One region of the Brevundimonas sp. CEF1 genome, then DNA from elsewhere that is predicted to be linked to it. Evidence: predicted binding sites of a transcription regulator. Region 1 holds the regulator's gene; the other holds the start of a gene.
The links. Region 1 encodes LexA, which represses DNA repair genes until DNA is damaged. Its sites were predicted from a motif close to ATGTTCNCNANNTGTTCT; they were not measured.
Positions count from the first base shown of each region.

Region 1 (10,314 bases):
CGCCTCGGCCATGCGCGACGCCGCCCTGTCGCTGGATCATCCGTTCGACGAGGTGATCGACACCTGCGGCACCGGCGGCGACGGCCAGCACACCTATAACGTCTCGACCGCCGCCGCCTTCGTTCTGGCGGGCGCCGGGCTCAAGGTCGCCAAGCACGGCAACCGCGCCATCAGCTCCAAGTCCGGCTCCTCCGACGTTCTGGCAGCGCTGGGCGTCAACCTCGACGCCACCATCCCGCAACAGGCCCGCGCCCTGGATCAGGCCGGCATCGCCTTCCTGTTCGCCCCCACCTATCACGGGGCCATGCGCCACGTCGGTCCGGTGCGCGCCGAGATCGGTTTCCGCACGGTTTTCAACCTTCTGGGGCCGCTTTGTAATCCGGCCCATGCGAACCGTCAGGTCATGGGCGTCTATGATCCCGCCCTGCTGGAGCCCCTGGCCGAGGTTCTAGGCCGTCTCGGCGCCCGCCGCGCCTGGACCGTCCACGGTCAGGGTCTGGACGAACTGACCACCACGGGCTCGACCGAGGTGGCCGAGTGGAAGGACGGCGCCGTCCGCCGCTTCACCGTCACCCCCGCCGACGCCGGCCTGCCTATGGCGACGCTGGACGACCTGCGCGGCGGCGACGCCGAGTATAACGCGGCAGCTCTGATGGCCCTGCTGGCCGGCGAGCCCGGTCCCTATCGCGACATCGTCGTTCTGAACGCCGCCGCCGCCCTGATCGTGGCCGACCGCGCCGCTGACCTGCGTGAAGGCGCAGACCTGGCCGCCGCCGTCATCGACGACGGTCGGGCCGCCCGAGCGCTGGAAACCCTGGTACGCGTCACCAACACCCCTATCGAACCTGACGAGGCCGCATGACCGACGTTCTGGCGAAGATCGCCGCCTACAAGCGCGACGACGTGGCCGCCCGCAAGCTTGCGACCTCTCAAGACGCCATCGAGGCCCTCGCCCGTGAAGCCTCAGCCCCGCGCGGCTTCCGCGCCGCTCTGGAACGCAGGGCCGAGGACACCGGCCGCCCGGCCCTGATCGCCGAGATCAAGAAGGCCAGCCCGTCCAAGGGCCTGATCCGCGCCGACTTCGACCCGCCCGCCCTGGCCAAAGCCTATGAGCGCGGCGGCGCCTCCTGCCTGTCGATCCTGACCGACGGCCCCAGCTTCCAGGGCGACGACGCCTTCCTGGCCGCCGCGCGCGACGCGGTCGCCCTGCCCTGCCTGCGCAAGGACTTCCTGGTCGATCCCTGGCAGGTGGCCGAGAGCCGCGCCCTGGGCGCCGACTGCATCCTCATCATCCTGGCCATGATCGACGACGCCCTGGCCGCCGACCTGCTGGCCGAGGCCGAGCGTTTCGGCATGGACGCCCTGATCGAGACCCACGACGAGGCCGAAATGGCCCGCGCCTGCAAGCTGGGCGGCGATCTGGTCGGCATCAACAACCGCAGCCTTCGCACCTTCGAGGTCGACCTCGACGCCACCGAGCGCCTGTCCATGCTCAGCCCGGTCAAAGCCCTGCTGGTGGCCGAAAGCGGCATCTTCACCCCCGACGACGTCCAGCGCGTCGCCCACGCCCACGCCCAGGCCATCCTCGTCGGTGAAAGCCTGATGCGTCAGGACAATGTGGAAGCCGCGACCAAGGCCCTGCTGTCGTTGAGCTAGTCCCGATCGGGGATCGGCTCAGCAGGAAATGTCCGCAATCGCGCCCTTAGCGTGAGCCTTTGATGGGAAATCTCAGGAGAATTTTGCGGCAACTGCGAATGATCTCAGGAAGGTAGGATTGGTCGAACCCGAAGTGGAATGAGTGCCGCTGCTCAATATGATCGGGTGTGGCTTCGACATAGACCGCGATTTGCCCCAACGAGCCCATCTCAAGCGTTGCTTTGATAGCCGGTTCGATGGGGGCCAGTGCCGCCTTCCCCCGCAAATCCTTCGACATGGCTTCAACTTCGGCGAGGAAAGAAGCAATTTCGTCGGTGCGCAGCCAAGGCCCTCTGAACTCCACTGACGAGCCGGGAGCTTCGACCCTCGCGCGAATAATGAGCCAGTTGCCGTCCCAATAGTCATCATCATTGGGTCGCTCGCGGGATTCAGCCCAAAGGGAAAGCCCGCCCAGCTTCAGGTCCGGTTCGTCATCATCAGCGAAAGCTTCGGTCATGTTGAGAGCCTAGCGCGCGGGGCCGTATCGGCAAACGTCCGCCTTCGACCGGCCGAGTTGACATTCAGCAAGAACACTTACAGAACATCGACAACGGTTCACGCCTTGTTCTGGAAGCCTTGCGCCCATGCTCACCAAGAAGCAGCACGAACTCCTGATGTTCATTCACGAACGGATTCAGGAAACGGGCGTCTCGCCCTCCTTCGACGAGATGAAGGAGGCGCTGGATCTGGCGTCCAAGTCGGGCATCCACCGTCTGATCACGGCGCTGGAGGAGCGCGGCTTCATCCGCCGCCTGGCCCACCGCGCCCGCGCGCTAGAAGTGACCAAGCTGCCGGAACAGGCCACGGCCGGCGCGCCGCGCGGCCATGCGGGCTTCAAGCCCGGCGTGATCGAGGGCGGCGGTCGTCCCAAGACGGTTGAACCGGCCAACGACAGCCGCGAACTGGCCCTGATGGGCAAGATCGCAGCCGGCACCCCCATCGACGCCATCGAGCACGAAACCGCCCGCTACCCGGTGCCGGAGGCCATGCTCGGCGCGGGCGAACACTATCTGCTCGAAATCGAGGGCGACTCGATGATCGAGGCCGGCATCCTAAATGGCGACATGGTCATCATCAAATCGACCGCCGACGCCTCGTCCGGCGAGATCGTGGTGGCCCTGGTCGAGGGCGAACAGGCGACGCTGAAGCGCCTGCGTAAAAAGGGCGCCTCCATCGCGCTGGAACCCGCCAACCGCAACTACGAAACCAAGATCTACGGCTCGGATCAGGTCGCGGTTCAGGGCAAGCTGGTCGGTCTCATCCGCCGCTATCACTGAAATCGGGATCAGCCTGACGCGTCCAGGGCCTCTGCCCCCTCACGTCGGCCGCCCACACCGCCTTCCAGCTCGCACCCACCCGCCACAGTTCGACCGAGCCGCCGCGCCCATAGTCCACGCCGTCCAGCACGAGCCGGTTCGCGCATGATGACGGCAAGGACGCCAGCTCGGCCCGGCTGCTGACGACCGACGCCGACCGGCACATCACATCCAACTGCTCTACCGACGGGGCCTTCTTGCCCCACCACAGGGCGACCGGCCCAGCCGCTTCCGGCGCGCAGAAGGACCGCTTGCAGGTCCAGCCCTCCTCCGGCCTCGGCGTCAGCTCCAGCCCGCGCCGCCGCGACCACAGGTCCGCTGCGAACTGACGCACGCCGGGCCGCACCACGACCGCCGCCTCATCCTGTCGCCAGGCCGCATTGGTCCCGCCGTCGCCGATCCACAGGTCGGGCGCCGCCGGACGTGGCCAGATCAGCACCGCCGCCGCCAGCGGCAGGCCCAGCCAGCGCAACCGCCCGCGCCACAGGCAGATGAACAGGATGCCCAGGAAGGCGACCGGCAGGGCCGCCGCCGGCGCGCTGGCGATGGTCCGCACCGCCCCCGGCAACCCCGCCGTCCAGTGGCCGATGGCCAGCATCAGGTCGACGCCCTTGCCCGCCAGCCACAGAAAGGGCGCGCCCAACCCCAGCGGCTCCAGCGCCGCGCCCAGGGCCAGCGCCGGCATCAACATGAAGTCTGCGATCGGCGAAGTGGCCAGATTGGCTATCAGGCCATAGACGGCGGTCCGGTTGAAATGCTGCATGGCGAAGGGTCCCGTCGCCATGCCCGCGACCAGACTGGCGGTGCAGGCCACCAGCAGCCAACTGCCCAGCCTCTGCGCCGCCACGATGGGCCAGGGCGCGGAAATCTCCTTGATCCGACGGGGCCAGACCTCGGCCAGAGCCACCAGAGCCGCTGTCGCCGCGAACGACATCTGGAACCCTGGCGTGACGATGGCCTCGGGTTGCAGCAACAGAACCGCGAAAGCCGCCACCGCCAGGGCGTGCATGGTCACCGCCTGACGATCCAGCAGGATGGCGACAAAGGCGATGGAGGCCGTAATCGCCGCACGCTCAGCCGGCGGCGGCGCCCCCGACACCACCAGATAGGTCCCCACGGCGATGAGCCCCGCGACCGCCGCCACCTTCTTGCCCGACACCCGCAGCGCCAGCCACGGCCAGGCCGCCACGCCCAGCCGAACCCCGAAGAAGACAAAGCCCCCGACGATGGCCATATGCAGGCCCGAGATCGACAGGATGTGCGCCAGCCCGGAATCGCGCATGGCGTCCAGATCCTCGCGCCCGATCCAGGTCTCATGTCCCGTGGTCATGGCGGCGGCGATTCCGCCCGTCCGCTCGCCCAGCCGCGCCACGATCCTCTGCGCCAGAGCATAGCGGGCCGCATTGATCTTCATCGCCAGCCGCACCCGCCACGGCGGCTCGGGCAGGACCGTGGGTCGCGTCTGGCCCAGAGCAAACAACGTCCCGCCCATCCCCTGAAAATAGGCGTTGCGGCCAAAGTCATAGGCCCCCGGACTGGCCGGCGCCGGCGGCGGATTCAGAATGCCGTAGAGCCGCACCGCCGTCCCCGGCGCCGGCGGTTCGCCCCGCACCGTGGCCCGCAGCCGCACCGGCGTCGCCTCAGGCGCCAGCCCCCTGATCCGTACCGGCGCCACGACGATTCGCGCGCCGCGCTCGCCAGAACTGTCGACATCCATGACCCAGGCCTCGACCACGGTCGGCTCGGCCAGAGCCGGCGCGATCGGCCCGCCGACCGCCTCGGTCCGCAGCTTGGCCACCGCCGCCCCGCCGCACAGACAGGCCAGCATGAGCAGCAACAAGGTCCAGCGCCGCGCCAAACCGAACCGTCGTCCCGCCAGCCAGGCCCCGCCTGTCAGCACCGCTGCCAGCATCAGCGGCCAACCAACTGGCTCGGCCCTCAAGGCGAAATAGATCGCGCATCCGCCGCCAAAGAAGACCGGCGCCCAAAGGCGCCAACGATCCGTCTGATCCGCAACTTCATCGCGCACTCCATCAAGAAGCCTTAAGGCAAGGCTTCGCTTTGGCGCGCGCGGGCGTATAAGGGCCTCCGCAACGGACCCCTCCTGAATGACCTCCCCCTCCTCGACTGTCGTCACCCGCTTCGCCCCCTCGCCCACAGGCTACCTGCATATCGGCGGGGCGAGAACCGCGTTATTCAACTGGCTCTACGCCAAGAGCCGGGGCGGGAAGTTCCTGATCCGCGTCGAGGACACGGACCGCGAGCGTTCGACCGATGATGCCGTAAAAGCCATCTTCGACGGCCTGTCCTGGCTGGAGCTGTTCGGCGACGAGGAGCCGGTCTTCCAGTTCGCCCGCGCCGACCGCCATCGCGAGGTCGCCGAACAGCTGCTGGCCTCCGGGCATGCCTATCGCGACTTCCTGAGCGCCGACGAAACCAACGCCCTGCGTGATCAGGCCAAGGCCGAGGGCCGCGACTTCGTCTCGCCCTGGCGCGACCGCGAGCCGACCGTCGATGACCTGGCCAAGCCCTCCACCATCCGTTTTCGTCGCCCGCTGGATCAGGCGGTGACGGTCGATGACGCGGTGCAGGGCAGCGTGCGCTGGGAATCCTCGTCGCTGGACGACCTGGTCATCGTCCGCTCGGACGGCGCCCCGACCTACAACCTGGCTGTGGTGGTGGACGATCACGACATGGGCGTGACCCACGTCATTCGTGGCGACGATCACCTGAACAACGCCGCCCGCCAGAGCCTGATCTATGACGCCCTGGGCTGGGCCCGGCCGACCTTCGCCCATATCCCGCTGATCCACGGCCCCGACGGCGCCAAGCTCAGCAAGCGTCACGGCGCCCAGGCCGTGCATGAATACGCCGAGATGGGCTATCTGCCCGAGGCCATGCGCAACTATCTGGCGCGTCTGGGCTGGGCCCACGGCGACCACGAACTGTTCAGCGACGAGCAGGCCATCGAATGGTTCGACCTGCCCGGCATCGGCAAGGCGCCGGCCCGCCTCGACTTCGACAAGCTGGCCCACGTCAACGCCCACTGGATTCGCCTGGCCGAGGATGACCGTCTGGCCAAACTGACGCTGGACGCCCACCTGGCCAAGGGCCGCGCCCTGCAGCCCGACGACGAGGCTCGCCTGCTGCGCGCCATGCCTTTCGTCAAGGATCGCGCCAAGACCATCGTGGAACTGGCCGCCCAGACGGAGTTCGTGCTGAAGGCCCGCCCGCTCGCTCTGGACGAGAAAACCCGTGGTTTGCTGACCGGCGAAGGCGGCGAAAGAATTTCACGACTCCGTGAACGACTTCGTCTTTTCCAGAGCTGGGACGTTTTCGCCCTTGAGGCCGAGCTTAAGGCGTTCGCTGAGGAAGAAGGCGTAGGCTTCGGAAAAATTGGACCTTCCATGCGCGGCGCTCTGACCGGTGGGTCGGTATCCCCGGACATTGCGAGAATTCTTGCCGCCCTGGGACGCGACGAAGGTCTGGGGCGCTTGGATGATGCGCTGCAACAGACTAAGTGAACACCCATAACCATGCAGGCTGGACGCCTCCCCGCGCCCGGCCCGAAGAAAAATAAGGGGCCTAGATGACTGAACAAGCGAAACCCGCCGGCACGGCGACCTTCACCTACGGCGACAAAAACGTCGAACTTCCTGTCCTCGCGGGCTCCACCGGACCGGACGTCATCGACATCCGCAAGCTGTATGGCGCGACCGGCGCCTTCACCTTCGACCCCGGCTTCACCTCGACGGCGGCCTGCGAAAGCGCCCTGACCTTCATCGATGGTGACGAAGGCGTCCTGCTGCACCGCGGCTATCCCATCGACCAGCTGGCCGAGAAGTCCAACTTCATCGAAGTTTGCCACCTGCTGCTGCACGGCGAGCTGCCGACCGCCGCTCAATACGAGAAGTTCGAAAACAGCATCACCATGCACACCATGTTGCATGCGCAGTTTGATCGCTTCTTTGAGGGTTTCCGCCGCGACGCCCACCCCATGTCGATCATGGTCGGCACCGTCGGCGCCCTGTCGGCCTTCTACCACGACAGCCTGGACATCCATGATCCGGTGCAACGCGACATCTCGGCCATCCGCTTGATCGCCAAGATGCCGACCATCGCGGCGCGCGCCTACAAGTACCACATCGGCCAGCCCTTCATCTCGCCGCGCAACGACCTGTCGTACGCCGAGAACTTCCTGCGCATGTGCTTCGCCGTTCCGGCCGAGGACTACGTGGTCGATCCGGCCCTGGTCCGCGCCATGGACCGCATCTTCACCCTGCACGCCGACCACGAGCAGAACGCCTCGACCTCGACCGTCCGCCTGGCCGGTTCGTCGGGCGCCAACCCGTTCGCCTGTATCGCCGCCGGCATCGCCTGCCTGTGGGGCCCGTCGCACGGCGGCGCCAACGAAGAGGCGCTGAACATGCTCAAGGAAATCGGTACGCCGGACCGCATTCCTGAGTTCATTCAGGGCGTTAAAGACAAGAAGTACAAGCTGATGGGCTTCGGCCACCGCGTGTACAAGAACTATGACCCGCGCGCCAAGGTCATGCAGCAGTCGGCCTATGAAGTGCTGGCCGCCACGGGCCGCGAGAACGACCCGCTGTTCCAGGTCGCTAAGGAATTGGAAAAGGTCGCCCTCTCGGACGAGTACTTCACCTCGCGCAAGCTGTTCCCGAACGTCGACTTCTACTCGGGCATCACCCTGTCGGCGATGGGCTTCCCGACCACCATGTTCACCGTCCTGTTCGCCCTGGCCCGCACCGTGGGCTGGATCTCGCAGTGGCAGGAAATGATGGCCGACCCCTCGCAGAAGATCGGTCGCCCGCGTCAGCTCTACACCGGTCCGACGCAACGCGACTACGTGCCGATCGAACAGCGCGGCTAAGGCCGTGTCTCGGGCTGCGTCGGGTCGAAAAGGCGAAGCCTTTTGACCGCAGCCCACCAAGAATGAAAAACGCCGGGGCGAAAGCTCCGGCGTTTTTTGTTCTCGGAAAACACGCCGCCGAGGCGGCTCCGCTGTGCTAGGAAACGACCATGAGCGACCACAACGACGACGCCCCCGCCGCCGAAACCCCGGCCCAACGCGCGCTGCGCCTGAAACAGGCCGCGCTGAAAGCCCGGTCCGGCCCGCCCCAGAAGGGCGGCCTGCAGCGCGACAAGTCGATCACCGTCAAGTCCGGCTCAAACAAGCCCTGGATGACGCGCTAGGCGGCAGGGCGGACGTTACGGCTAGCCAGTCAGTTCGGAAATGAGACTGCTGAGTGTAGCGCCGGGTGTCCAGAGCGCCGCACGCCAGCCGCGCGCGCGCGCGGCTTCGACGTTTCTCTCGGTGTCGTCGATGAAGGCGATAGCGGACGCGGGCAGAGCCACGCGCTGCTCCACCGCCGCGTAGAAATCTTGAGACGGCTTCGAAACGCCAAGCTGTGCGGCATAATGCATGTCATCGAATAGGTCGCGAAGCCTGAGCCTATTCCACAGGTAGGACGCGCGCTCGTGCTCCTGAACGGTCGCCAGGTGCAACGAAACTCCTGCCCCCCGAACCTCAGCAAGTTGGGTCAACAGGGCCGCATCCAGGTGAGCGTCGCCTTCAAACCAATAGCTGATCAACTGATCGCAGCTGACATGCGGTGCGATTTCCGCAAGCACGGGCGCCAATCGGTCCCGAAGTGCTGCGCGGCCATGAACGACGTCGTCCCAGCACGTTTTGAAGAAGCGAGCTTGCAGCGCCAGGCGCGGAACACCCAATTCCTCCTCAATGCGAGCGGACCATCCCGATGGGTCGGGGTGACGGATCACCACGCCATCGACATCCACCATCAACACGGCCGGTTTCATCAGAGTCGTAGCCCCTCCCACCAGAGAAGGCGCCATTCTGCTGATTTGAAACCTGGCCACAACGGGTCCAACCAGACGTGATTCAGTCGCGGCGCGAAGACTGCGCCTATCAGCCCCTTCGAGCGGCGATCACGCGCAGCACAGCGTCCGCCGCCAACTCGGACGGATCAGGCCCGCCGCGCCCCATCAGGTCCAACGCCGCCGTCTGGCGCGCGGCCTGATCAGCCGCCGCCTGCGGGTCGGCCAACAGCCGCCCGACCGCCTCGGTCAGCATCTCGGGCGTGGCGTCGTTCTGGATGAACTCGGGGGCGATGCGGTCGTCGGCGGCGATGTTGAACAGGGTGATGTGCTTGGCCGTCACCAGGTTCTTCATCAGCAGATAGGACAGGCCGTCGATCTTGTAGGCGATGACCATGGGGGTGCCCGCCAGGGCCAGTTCGGTCGAGACCGTGCCGCTGGTGGCCAGGGCGACGTTGGCGGCCTTCATGGCGTCGTACTTGTCGGCTTCCTGCACCAGATGGGCGCGGAAGGGCCAGGCGGCGACGCGGCCGGCCACATCGGCGGCGACCGTGCCGGCGGCGACCACGGCGATTTCGAGTGACGGGTTCGCCGCCTTCAACCGCTTCACCGTGGCCTCGAAGACGGGCGTCATGCGGGTGATCTCGCTAGGCCGACTTCCCGGCAGGACCAGCAGCAGGGGCGCGTCTGCGGCGATCCCGCGAGCGGCGCGGAACCGGGCGCCGTCTGCGCTACCCATGTCCACATGCAGGGCCTGTGAGCCCACTACCGTCGTCGGCAGGCCCTCGCGCTCGAACCACGGCGCGTCAAAGCTGTAGAGCGACAGCAGGTGATCGACGCTGGCGGCCAGGGTCTTGGCCCGACCGGGGCGCGAGGCCCAGACCTGCGGCCCGACATACTTGATCAGCGGCACGCCTGGCAGAACCTCGCGCAGCGCCTTGGCCACGCGGATCGTGAAGCCCCAGCTGTCGATCAGGACGACGGCGTCAGGGCGTTCAGCCCTGGCCAGTTCGACCGTGTCGGCCACCCGTCGCTTGACCAGACCATAGGCCTTCAGCCCTTCGATCCAGCCCAGGATGGACAGTTCGGCGATGTCGAACGGGCTGACGACGCCCTCGGCCGCCATCTTGGGTCCGCCGACGCCGACGAAGGCGACATCCGTCCCCAGACGCGTCTTCAACGCCCGCGCCAGCCCGGCGCCCAGGGCGTCGCCCGAGGCCTCGGCGGCGACCAGCATGATCTTCAACGGACGGCTCATCTTTCCACGCCCCAGACGAACAGGCCCAGCCGGTCCGCCGCTTCGACCAAGGCTTCGTGGTCGATGATGATCAGCCGCCCGGCGAAACCGCCGATGCCCGCCAGCCCGGCGGCGGCGGCCAGTTCGACCGTGCGTGGCCCAATGACAGGCATGTCCACACGCAGATCCTGGATCGGCTTGGGCGCC
Region 1 is NZ_CP195593.1:1,882,151-1,892,464, forward strand. It holds gene trpD (anthranilate phosphoribosyltransferase) at 1-862, shown strand, start outside; gene trpC (indole-3-glycerol phosphate synthase TrpC) at 859-1,656, shown strand; gene ACR9FL_RS09730 (WapI family immunity protein) at 1,703-2,152, opposite strand; gene lexA (transcriptional repressor LexA) at 2,280-2,972, shown strand; gene ACR9FL_RS09740 (ComEC/Rec2 family competence protein) at 2,953-4,923, opposite strand; gene gltX (glutamate--tRNA ligase) at 5,120-6,535, shown strand; gene gltA (citrate synthase) at 6,601-7,902, shown strand; gene ACR9FL_RS09755 (hypothetical protein) at 8,052-8,225, shown strand; gene ACR9FL_RS09760 (HAD-IA family hydrolase) at 8,247-8,852, opposite strand; gene lpxB (lipid-A-disaccharide synthase) at 8,962-10,128, opposite strand; gene lpxI (UDP-2,3-diacylglucosamine diphosphatase) at 10,125-10,314, opposite strand, start outside.

Region 2 (10,314 bases), 120 kb from region 1:
CCAGTCGTCGAACGACACCTATCCGACGGCCATGCACGTCGCCTGCGCCGAGCAGGTGGTGTCGGACCTGCTGCCGGCGCTGAAGCACCTGCACGCCGCCCTGAAGGCCAAGTCGGACGCCTGGGCCCACATCATCAAGATCGGCCGCACCCACACCCAGGACGCCACGCCCCTGACCCTGGGTCAGGAGTTCGGCGGCTACGCCCAGCAGGTCGAGAACGGCATCAAGCGCATCGAGCAGACCCTGCCCGCGCTGATGGAGCTGGCCCAGGGCGGCACCGCCGTCGGCACCGGCCTGAACGCCCCGGTCGGCTTCGCCGAGAAGGTCGCAGCCAACATCGCCGCCATCACCGGTCTGGCCTTCACCACCGCCCCCAACAAGTTCGAGGCCCTGGCCGCCCACGACGCCATGGTCTTCAGCCACGGCGCGATCAACACGGTCGCCGCCTCCCTGTTCAAGATCGCCAACGACATCCGCTTCCTCGGCTCCGGCCCGCGTTCGGGCCTGGGCGAACTGGCCCTGCCGGAAAACGAGCCGGGCTCCTCGATCATGCCGGGCAAGGTCAACCCGACCCAGTGCGAAGCCCTGACCCAGGTCTGCGTCCAGGTGTTCGGCAACAACGCCGCCCTGACCTTCGCCGGCTCGCAGGGCCACTTCGAGCTGAACGTCTACAACCCGGTCATGGCCTACAACTTCCTGCAGTCGGTCCGCCTGGTCGCCGACGCGGCCATCAGCTTCACCGACAACTGCGTCGTCGGCATCGAGGCCCGCGAGGACAACATCGAGCGCGGCCTGAACAACTCGCTGATGCTGGTCACGGCCCTGAACGGCCGCCTCGGCTATGACATCTGCGCCAAGATCGCCAAGACCGCGCACAAGAACGGCACCACCCTGCGTCAGGAAACCGTCGGCGGCGGCTACCTGACCGACGCCGAGTTCGACGAATACGTCCGCCCCGAGAAGATGATCTCGCCGGGCTGAGGATCATGAGCAGACGCCGCGTCCTTGTCGCAACTGTCGCCGTCATTGGTTTGGCTGGTTGCGCTGGGGCGTGGCGGCCTCAAGACGACCACGCCCCGTGGCCGATGCTGCGAGATACCTGCGATTATGATCAAATCGCTGCTGCAGCCATCAAGGAACGCTATCCGTGGTTCGTGCCTCCCGGAAAGCTCGCTTCAGCACAGTATCAGGACGTCATAATCGCCTTCTATCCGCTGCCCGACGTGATGCCCGGCGGCACCGCCCATGCCACGGTCGGCGTCCGCGACTGCAAGGTCAAAGAGGTCTGGATCACTCAGTAGCCACGGCTACCTGTCCCTGATCGTCCGCCCCACCGGGGCCAGCGACAGCTTGGCCAGTTCGACGTTCTTCAACGCGAACGGGATGCCGATCAGGCTGACGAACTGCGGCACCGCGATCAGAATATGGGCCAGGGCGATATACCAGCCCGCCAGCACCACCCAGATCACGTTCAGCCCCAGACCGAGGCAGCCCGCGCCCAGATCGGCCGGATTGGGATCACGCCAGACGATCTCGCGTCCGAACGGCCAGAAGGAATAGCTGGCGATCCGCCACGCGGCGAAGGCCCACGGCAAGCCCACCACCGTCAAGGCCAGCAGCAGCCCGCCGAACAGCCAGGCCAGACCCGAGGCGAAGCCGCCCAGAAAGAACCACAGCAGGTTCAGCAACAGTCGGATCAAGGTCGTCTCCCCGCGCGCGATCTGCGCGACGCCCCTGATATGGCGAAAAGCCCCGCCGGTGACAGCGGGGCCAGGGTGAATTCGCGGTAAGGCGGCGGCTAGTGTTTTTCCATCCAGCGCGCCTTGGCCTCGTCCTTGGTCATGTTCAGGTGGACGTGTTCATCGATGTGATCGACCCAACTGACCGGGATCATGTGGTGTTTCAGACCTGACCCCATGTCGAACTTGGCCAGTTCGATCTGGTCGCCCATGACGTGATCGACGCGACCGACGTGGCCGCCGTCCGAACCGACGACTTCGAGATGTTCCTTGATCATCGAGGCGTTTATCATGACCCTCTCCATTGCTGTTTGGGGTGATGGTGAAACGGCCCGCGCCGCGAACGGGTCCATCACAATGCCTGCCCAGGGAGTTCACGATGTCGCTGACCGTCCATCACGCGCCCCAGTCCCGCTCCACCCGCCTGCTGTGGCTGCTGGAAGAATTGGGCGCCGACTACGACATCCACTACGTCGAGATTGAGCGACAGGGCGGCCAGGGTCATGCCGATCCGACCAATCCTCATCCGCTGAAACAGGCGCCCGCCGTCAGCGTCGACGGTCAGGTGCTGATCGAGTCGGTGCTGATCTTCCTCTTCCTGACCGACCGCTATCCTGAGACCAAGATGGCGCCGGGGCCGAAAGACCCGCGCCGCGCCGAGTACCTGTCGTGGCTGGGCCTCTACAACAATGTGCTGGAAAGCGTCCTGACCTCGGGTCCGCCCGACAGCTGGAACGTTCTGAGAAAGGCCGGATACGCCGCCCTGGACCAGCGCTGGCGCGCGGCGATCAAGGACGGCGGCTACATCCTGGGCGAGTTCTCGGCGCTCGACATCCTGTTCGGCAGCCTGCTGCAGTGGTTCCGGGCCGCCATGCCGCCGGGCGAGCCCTATGACGCCTATGTCCAGCGCATCGGCGCCCGACCCGCGCTGAAACGCGCCTGGGCCAAGGACAGCCCGGACGGTCATGTCTGATGGGCGAGGTCGTCAACCTGAACAAGGCGAGGAAGGCCCGCGACAAGGCCGAGGCCAAACGCACAGCCGACGCCAACCGCCTGACCTTCGGCCGCACCAAGACCGAACGCCTGTCCGCGCAGAAGGACCGCGACCGCGACGCCGCCCGCCTGGACGGTCACAAGCTGGACGAGCCGGAGTAGACCCTTTCCTCCCGTCATCCCGGCCGTAGCATAGCGGAGAGCCGGGACCGCCGCAGACGCCGCCGCTTGATGCGGTCCCGGATAGCCCTAGGGGCTTCCGGGATGACGCTTCGCCTAGGCCGCCGACCGCTTCGGCGCTCGGATCAGGAACAACTGCCCGGCCAGCACCAGCGCCAGCCCGACGAGGGCGATCACGCCGAACTTCGCCCCCTCGAACATCACCGACACCAGCATGGCGATGGGCGGCGTCAGGGCCGAGATATAGCTAGCAAGGGCATAGCCGCGCGCACGCGCGATGGTGAAATAGAGGCCAAACGCGATCACCGAGCCGAACAGCGACAGATACAGCAGCGAGATGACATAGGCCGGGCTCCACGCCACCGACCACGATACGCCCGTCGTCAAGCCATAGAGGGCCAGCGCGCCCGTGCCATAGGCCATGGCCCAGGCCGTGCCGGGCAGAACCTGAGCCCCCGCCTGCTGACCCTTCCAGGCGAACCAGTTGCCGAAGGCCGAGGCCACGACTGCGATCACGGCGAAGGTCACGCCTTCGACGGCGTGCAGGCCAAGGCCCGCCCCCATGACCTCGCCGCCTGACAGGACGGCCACCCCGATCACCCCCATGCCCGCGCCCAGCCAGGCCGCCGGCGCCGCCTTCTGCTTCGAGGCCACGCGGAACAGGATCAGGTTGAGGAAGGCCAGGGCCGCGAAGATCACCGCCACCACGGCCGAGGCGATCTTCTCCTCCGAGGCATAGACAAAGGCGTAGCTGATGGCGAAGGAGAACAGCCCCTGCCCCATGGCCATCAGGTGCTGCGGCCGCGTCATGGCCAGCTTTCCGCCCGTCGCCTTGACCACCAGGGCCAGCACCGCCGCCGCAATGGCGAAACGCATCACCACCGACACCACCGGATCGACCGCGCCCAACTGGAAGGTGATCGCATACCAGGTCGTGCCCCAGATCAGGGCGCAGACGCCGATCCCGCCCAGGGCCAGGGCGGCCGGCGACATCAGGGGCTTGGTCACGGATTCAGTCACAGGCTCGGTCACGGGCGGGGCCTCAAGGCGACTCAACGGAAACGAAAGCGGAACCTCCGTTAGCACCGGATCGCGACCGCCGCGCCACCTGTCTTGCAGCCTTATGTGACGCTCGCGCGTTCTGCTAAGCTATCCCCCTCACTGGATCTCTCATCATGCGCTTTCTTCCGCTGATCGCCCCGCTCGCCCTGGTGGTCGCCGCCTGCTCCAGCGTGGCTGGCCCCGAGGCCGACAGCACCTCGGTCGAGGTCACCGCCGCCTATCGCGAGCGCATCATGCTGCCGCCCGGCCACGTGCTGACGGTCAAGGTCGAGGACGTCAGCCTGATGGACGCCCCCGCCCGCGTCCTGGCTGAAACCAGCCAAACGCTGGAAGGCCGCGGCCCGCCCTACGCCGTCACCCTGTCGGTGCCGAACAGCCAGATCGACCCGCGCCATACCTATGCCGTTCGCGCCGAGATCCGCGACCCGGCCGGCGCCCTGCGCTTCACCACCGACACCCGCCACTCGATCCTGACCAATGGCGCGGGCAACAAGGTCGACATCATGATGGTCGGCGTCCGCTAGACCGTGAGCAGCCTCGCCAAGCGTTCCGTCCTCCTGTCCGGCCACGCCACCTCGGTGGCGCTGGAGCCGGAGTTCTGGGCCGTGCTGGACGCCATCGGGGCTGAACTGAACCTCGGCCGCGCCGCCCTGTTGATCCGTATCGACGCCTGGCGCGGCCGTCGCCCCCTCGCCTCGGCCTGCCGCGTCCTGGCGCTACAATGGGCCAGTGGCGACCGCAGCTTCGCCGGAGAAGACGATGATGACCTCTGACAACCGCCTGATCCCCGCCGCCGTCATCGGCGGTCTGCTGGCCGTCGGCCTGATCGGCGGCGGCGCCCTGATCGGTCAGGGCGTGGTCAACGCCCGCGCCGGCGACCGCTCCGTCACGGTGCGCGGGCTGGCGGAAAAGGACGTGAAGGCCGATCTGGCCGTCCTGCCGATCCGCTTCACCGCCTCAGGCGAGGTCCTGTCCGAGGTCCAGGCCCGCATCGACGGCAACCTGGCCATCGTGCGCCAATTCCTCAAGGCCCAGGGCTATCCCGACACCTCGGTCGATCTGGGCCAGCTCGGCGTCGCCGACACCCGCTCGCGCGAATACGCCAGCCAGACCGGCGGGCCTCGGTTTATCCTAACCCAGACGGTGATCGTGCGGACCAATGACGTGGACCGGGTTCAGACCACCACCCGCAACCTCAATGATCTGGTGCGTCAGGGCGTAGTGCTGCAGGACTTCCAGGGGCCGTCCTACATCTTCACCAAGCTGAACGACGTGCGCCCCGCCATGATCGCCGAGGCCACTGCCGCCGCCCGCACCGGCGCCGTCCAGTTCGCCAAGGACTCCGGCGCGCCGCTCGGCCCCATCAAGTCCGCCGGCCAGGGCTCGTTCGAAATCCTGCCCCGCGACGGCTTCGGCGACGAAGCCACCTCGCTGAACAAGAAGGTCCGGGTGGTGACCACCATCAGCTACCGGCTGAAATAGGCCCTGCCAGATAGGCCGCCAACACCACGGCGTCGTTGTGGACCTCGTCCCTCGCGCCATAGACCAGCGTGGTCCTCCCTGCGCGGATCACGTCCTTCAATTGCTGGACGGCCTCGCCATTGGCGTCCAGTTCGGCGCGATAGCGGCTCTGGAACTCGTCCCACCGCGCCGGATCATGACCGAACCATTGGCGTAGGTCGGTGCTGGGCGCGATCTCCTTCAGCCACAGGTCGATCGCCGCCTTCTCCTTGCTGACGCCGCGCGGCCATAGGCGATCGACCAGCACGCGCTGGCCATCGCCAGGCGAGGCGGCTTCATAGGCGCGTTTCAGGATCACCGGACCCTCTGCCACGGCGTCAGCCCTGAGGTTCCGTGCTCGGCGTCGTCACGGTCGGCGGCTCCGCCGGACGCGGCACGTCCGGCAAGCGCGGCGTCTCCGGCAACTTGGGCGCAGGCACGTTGATGTCCAGATTGACCTCCGGCGCCTCGGGCGCGGCGGGAGGGCGACCGCCCGAGTAAAGGAACCAGCCGATCACGGCGACGGCCACCACCAGACCGCCAAGAATAAAGGCCAGCAGTCCGCCGCCGCCCTTGCGCTCGGCGCCGGTGTTGATCGTCGTCTGATGCACGACACGTTCGGGCGGCGGGATATTGGGGTCCGTCATGCGCAGGCTCCTCGTCGCTTTAATCAGGCTCAGAAAACGGGGGTCAGGCTTGGCGGTTCCCTTCGGCCATTTTCCAACGGGGCCTGACTTTGGCCTCTGTGCTGCTTATGTTCTCCTCCGAATCCGCCTTGCGTGAGCCGCTTATCCCGTGACCGACCTGCCTTCCCCCCGTATTTCCGACCTCGCGCGCGGCCACTCGCCGCAAGGCGCGGCTGACTATCTGTCCGGCCTGAACCCCGAACAGAGGCTGGCGGTCGAGACGACCGAGGGGCCGGTCCTGGTCCTGGCCGGCGCCGGCACGGGCAAGACCCGCGTCCTGACCACCCGTCTCGCCCACATCCTGGCGACGGGCCGGGCCAAGCCGTGGGAACTGCTGGTCGTCACCTTCACCAACAAGGCCGCGCGCGAGATGCGCGAGCGCATCACCCATCTGATCGGCCCCTCGGCCGAGGGCCTGCGCTGGCTCGGCACCTTCCACTCGGTCGCGGCCCAGATCCTGCGCCGCCATTCAGAACTGGTCGGGCTGAAGTCCAGCTTCACCATCCTGGACACCGACGATCAGGAACGGCTGCTGAAGCAGCTGCTCGAAGCGGCCAATATCGACACCAAGAAGCACACGCCCAAGTCGTTGGCCCACCTGATTGACCATTGGAAGAACCGCGGCTGGACGCCCGAAAAGCTGCCGCCGGGCGAGGACTTCGCCAACGGCAAGGGTCACGCCCTCTACGCCGCCTATCAGAAGCGGCTGGCCACGCTGAACGCTTGCGACTTCGGCGACCTGCTGCTGTACAACCTGACTATCCTGTCGCAGCACGCTGATCTGGCTGAGGAATACCGCCGCCGCTTCCGCTATATCCTGGTGGACGAGTATCAGGACACCAACGTCGCCCAGTACCTGTGGCTGCGTCTGCTGACCTCCTCGACCGGCAATGTCTGCTGCGTCGGCGACGACGATCAGTCGATCTACGGCTGGCGCGGGGCCGAGGTGGACAACATCCTGCGTTTCGAGCGGGACTTCCCCGGCGCCAAGATCGTCAAGCTGGAGCGCAACTACCGCTCGACCAAACACATTCTGGGGGCCGCCTCGGCCCTGATCGCGACCAATCAGGACCGTCTGGGCAAGACCCTGTGGACCGAGGACGACAGCGGCGACAAGGTGCGCGTGCGCGGCGTCTGGGACGGCGAGGCCGAGGCCCGCCTGATCGCCGACGAGATCGAGACCGCCCGCAAACAGGGCATGAAGTACAAGGACATGGCCGTCCTGGTCCGCGCCTCCTTCCAGATGCGGGCGTTTGAAGAACGCTTCGTCATGCTGGCCGTCCCCTATCAGGTCATCGGCGGTCCCCGCTTCTTCGAGCGCGCCGAAATCCGCGACGCCCACGCCTATCTGCGCCTGATCCAGTCCGAGGACGACGACCTGGCCTTCGAGCGCATCGTCAACACGCCCAAGCGCGGCATCGGCGACACCTCGGTCCAGAAGATCCTGCACATCGCGCGCGAGAACGGCGTCTCGGCCATGCAGGCCGTCCGCCACCTGATCACCACGGACGAGCTTCAGGCCCGCACCCGCACGCCGCTGGCCAACTTCGTGCGTGACCTCGACCGCTGGCGCGATCTGGCGAGCATGGGCACGCCCCACTGGCAGGTGACCGAGACCCTGCTGGACGAGAGCGGCTATACCGAGATGCAGAAAGCCGACCGCACCAGCGGCCAGACGCGCCTGGACAACCTCAAGGAACTGACCCAGGCCATGCAGGCGTTCGAGACCCTGCAAGGCTATCTGGAGCACGTCTCTCTGGTCATGGACCTCGACCGGGCCGCGCCTGAGTCCGAGAGCGGCGCGGTGCAGATCATGACCCTGCACGGCGCCAAGGGGCTGGAGTTTCCCCTGGTCTTCCTGCCCGGCTGGGAGGAAGGCGTCTTCCCCAGCCAACGAAGCATCGACGAGAAGGGCGTTAAGGGCCTCGAGGAAGAACGCCGCCTGGCCTATGTCGGCGTTACCCGCGCCAAGCAGGACGCCCGCATCAGCTTCGCCGCCAACCGTCTGGTCTATGGCCGCTGGACCTCGCAACTGCCCAGCCGCTTCGTCGACGAACTGCCCCTCGCCCACGTCGATCCGCAGTCGGACACCGGCTACTACAACGGCGGCGGCGCGCCCGGCATGCAGCAGCCCAAGAGCCGCTGGGATGACAACCCCTCCTTCGGCGCCGGCTATTCCAGCCCCGGCTGGAAACGCGCCCAGAGCTTCACCTCCAGCCCGTCTTCGCGCTCAGCTTCGAGTTCGACGCCCGCCCGCAAGGCTGTCATCGAGGGCCAGAGCCGCCCGGTGGCGCCGTCGAAATCCAGCAGCGAGTGGTCGCGCGGCGACCGCGTCTTCCATCAGAAGTTCGGCTATGGCGCCGTGCGCGCCGTCGAGGGCAATAAGCTGGTCGTCGCCTTCGACAAGGCGGGCGAGAAGAAGGTCATCGACACCTTCGTCGAGAAGGCCTCCTAGGCCTTCCTTCCCCTACCCGCGACGGACTCCCAGATCGCCGTCAGCACCAGTATGACCGTCGAGGTCATGGTCAGGGCCAGCGGCGACAGCCCCTGTCCGAACAGCAAGGCCGCGCCCAGGGCCGCCACCCCGACCACGCGCGGCCAGGCCACCTTGCCCCAGATGCTGTAGATCGACAGGGCCGTCCCCAGCAAAAACAGCATCGGTCCGCCGATCAGGACCGCCGCATTGGCCACGCCCGCCGCGCCCAGCGGATGGGCCAGGGCCAGTTCATCGCCCACCGCTGTCACCACGATCCCAGCCACCACGATGATCGGGCAATAGGTATAGGTGCGACGGGCGATGGCGCCGGGGTCCGCGGCGTGGCTGATGGTTTCCGACCCCGCCTCATGGGCCTCGCTGAAAAACAGCCACCACATGGTGATGGTGGTGATCAGGGCCGACACGAAGACCGCCACGACCGTCGGCGTCCACGCCAGTTCGGCGAAGGTCGCCCCGGTGATGATGATCGACTCGCCCAGACAGATGATGACGAACAGGCCGACCCGCTCGGCCAGGTGCGCCCCCTCGACATCCCAGTCCGTCGTGCTGGACCGTCCCAGGCCCGGCACGAAGAAGGCCATGGCCGGCCCGGTGAACTCCAGTCCCAGGGCGATTAGCCACAGCGCCAGCCGCGTCTGCCCCTCGGCCAGACCCCCGCTGATCCAGAACACGGCGCCCAGCAAGGCCCAGACGACAATCCGCTGGAAGTTGGCCCTCTGTGCGGGCGCGCCCCACACTGCCCGCAGGGTGAACAGGCCCCGCCCGACCTGAATGGCCACGAAGGCGCAGGCGAAGACCAGTCCCTTGTCTCCGAACGCCTCGGGCAACGAGGTCGACATGATCAACCCCGCCGCCATCAGGGCGAACAGCATCAGCCGCACAGGCCCCCGCTCGGGGTCCAGCCAGTTGGTGATCCAACTGGTGTCGATCCACACCCACCACACCGCCGCCAGCAGGATGGCCGCCTCAAGCGCCCCCAGGGGCGTCAGGTGCGCCAACAGCAGATGGCTGACCTGGGTGATGGCGAAGACGAAGACCAGGTCGAAAAACAGTTCGACAAAGCCGACCCTGGCGTGTTCTCCCGGTGTTCGAACGCGCATCAGACTGGTCATGGCTCACCCTTCCCTCATCCCGTTCAGCGACCGTGCCGCCGTGCGCGCCGTTCGTCCAGACCCCGGCGCGTTCCTGCCTGGCTCGGACCAGGCTGACCCGCCCCTGTGGGAACAGGCGGCGGCGGGGTTCATCCTCGCCATGCTGACGGGAGCCTTGATCGGCCCCGTCCTGGCCCCCGATCAGGCCGAGACGCCCATCCTTCGCCTGTTCTGGCTGCCGGTTTACGCCACGACCGCAGGCCTGCTGCTTCTGCGCTTCAACGTGGTGGTCAAAGCCTGGCCGGCCTGGCTGGCGCTCGGAGCCGTGGTCGCCCTGGCCTTCGCCTCTCAATACTGGTCGATCGACCCCGCCACGACCAAGCGGCGCGTCATCGCCATGACCATCAACGGCTCCTTCGCCCTCTATCTGGGCGCCCGGTTCCACGGGATGAATCTGCCTCGGCTGATCGCCTGCTGTGCGCTGGTGCTGGGCGTGCTCAGCCTCTTCATGGTCTTCGCCGTGCCGTCGATCGGGGTGCACCATGGCGTCAACGACGGGATGTGG
Region 2 is NZ_CP195593.1:2,004,655-2,014,968, forward strand. It holds gene fumC (class II fumarate hydratase) at 1-982, shown strand, start outside; gene ACR9FL_RS10385 (hypothetical protein) at 988-1,302, shown strand; gene ACR9FL_RS10390 (YccF domain-containing protein) at 1,309-1,701, opposite strand; gene ACR9FL_RS10395 (DUF2171 domain-containing protein) at 1,800-2,033, opposite strand; gene ACR9FL_RS10400 (glutathione S-transferase family protein) at 2,120-2,713, shown strand; gene ACR9FL_RS10405 (DUF4169 family protein) at 2,713-2,895, shown strand; gene ACR9FL_RS10410 (DMT family transporter) at 3,010-3,945, opposite strand; gene ACR9FL_RS10415 (YbaY family lipoprotein) at 4,089-4,499, shown strand; gene ACR9FL_RS10420 (ribbon-helix-helix domain-containing protein) at 4,503-4,748, shown strand; gene ACR9FL_RS10425 (SIMPL domain-containing protein) at 4,735-5,457, shown strand; gene ACR9FL_RS10430 (DUF488 domain-containing protein) at 5,438-5,794, opposite strand; gene ACR9FL_RS10435 (hypothetical protein) at 5,814-6,122, opposite strand; gene ACR9FL_RS10440 (ATP-dependent helicase) at 6,271-8,616, shown strand; gene ACR9FL_RS10445 (low temperature requirement protein A) at 8,613-9,770, opposite strand; gene ACR9FL_RS10450 (O-antigen ligase family protein) at 9,769-10,314, shown strand, end outside.
Region 2: ACR9FL_RS10440 (ATP-dependent helicase) is a predicted target of LexA. The motif match lies at 6,219-6,236, and genes of this name have one in related genera.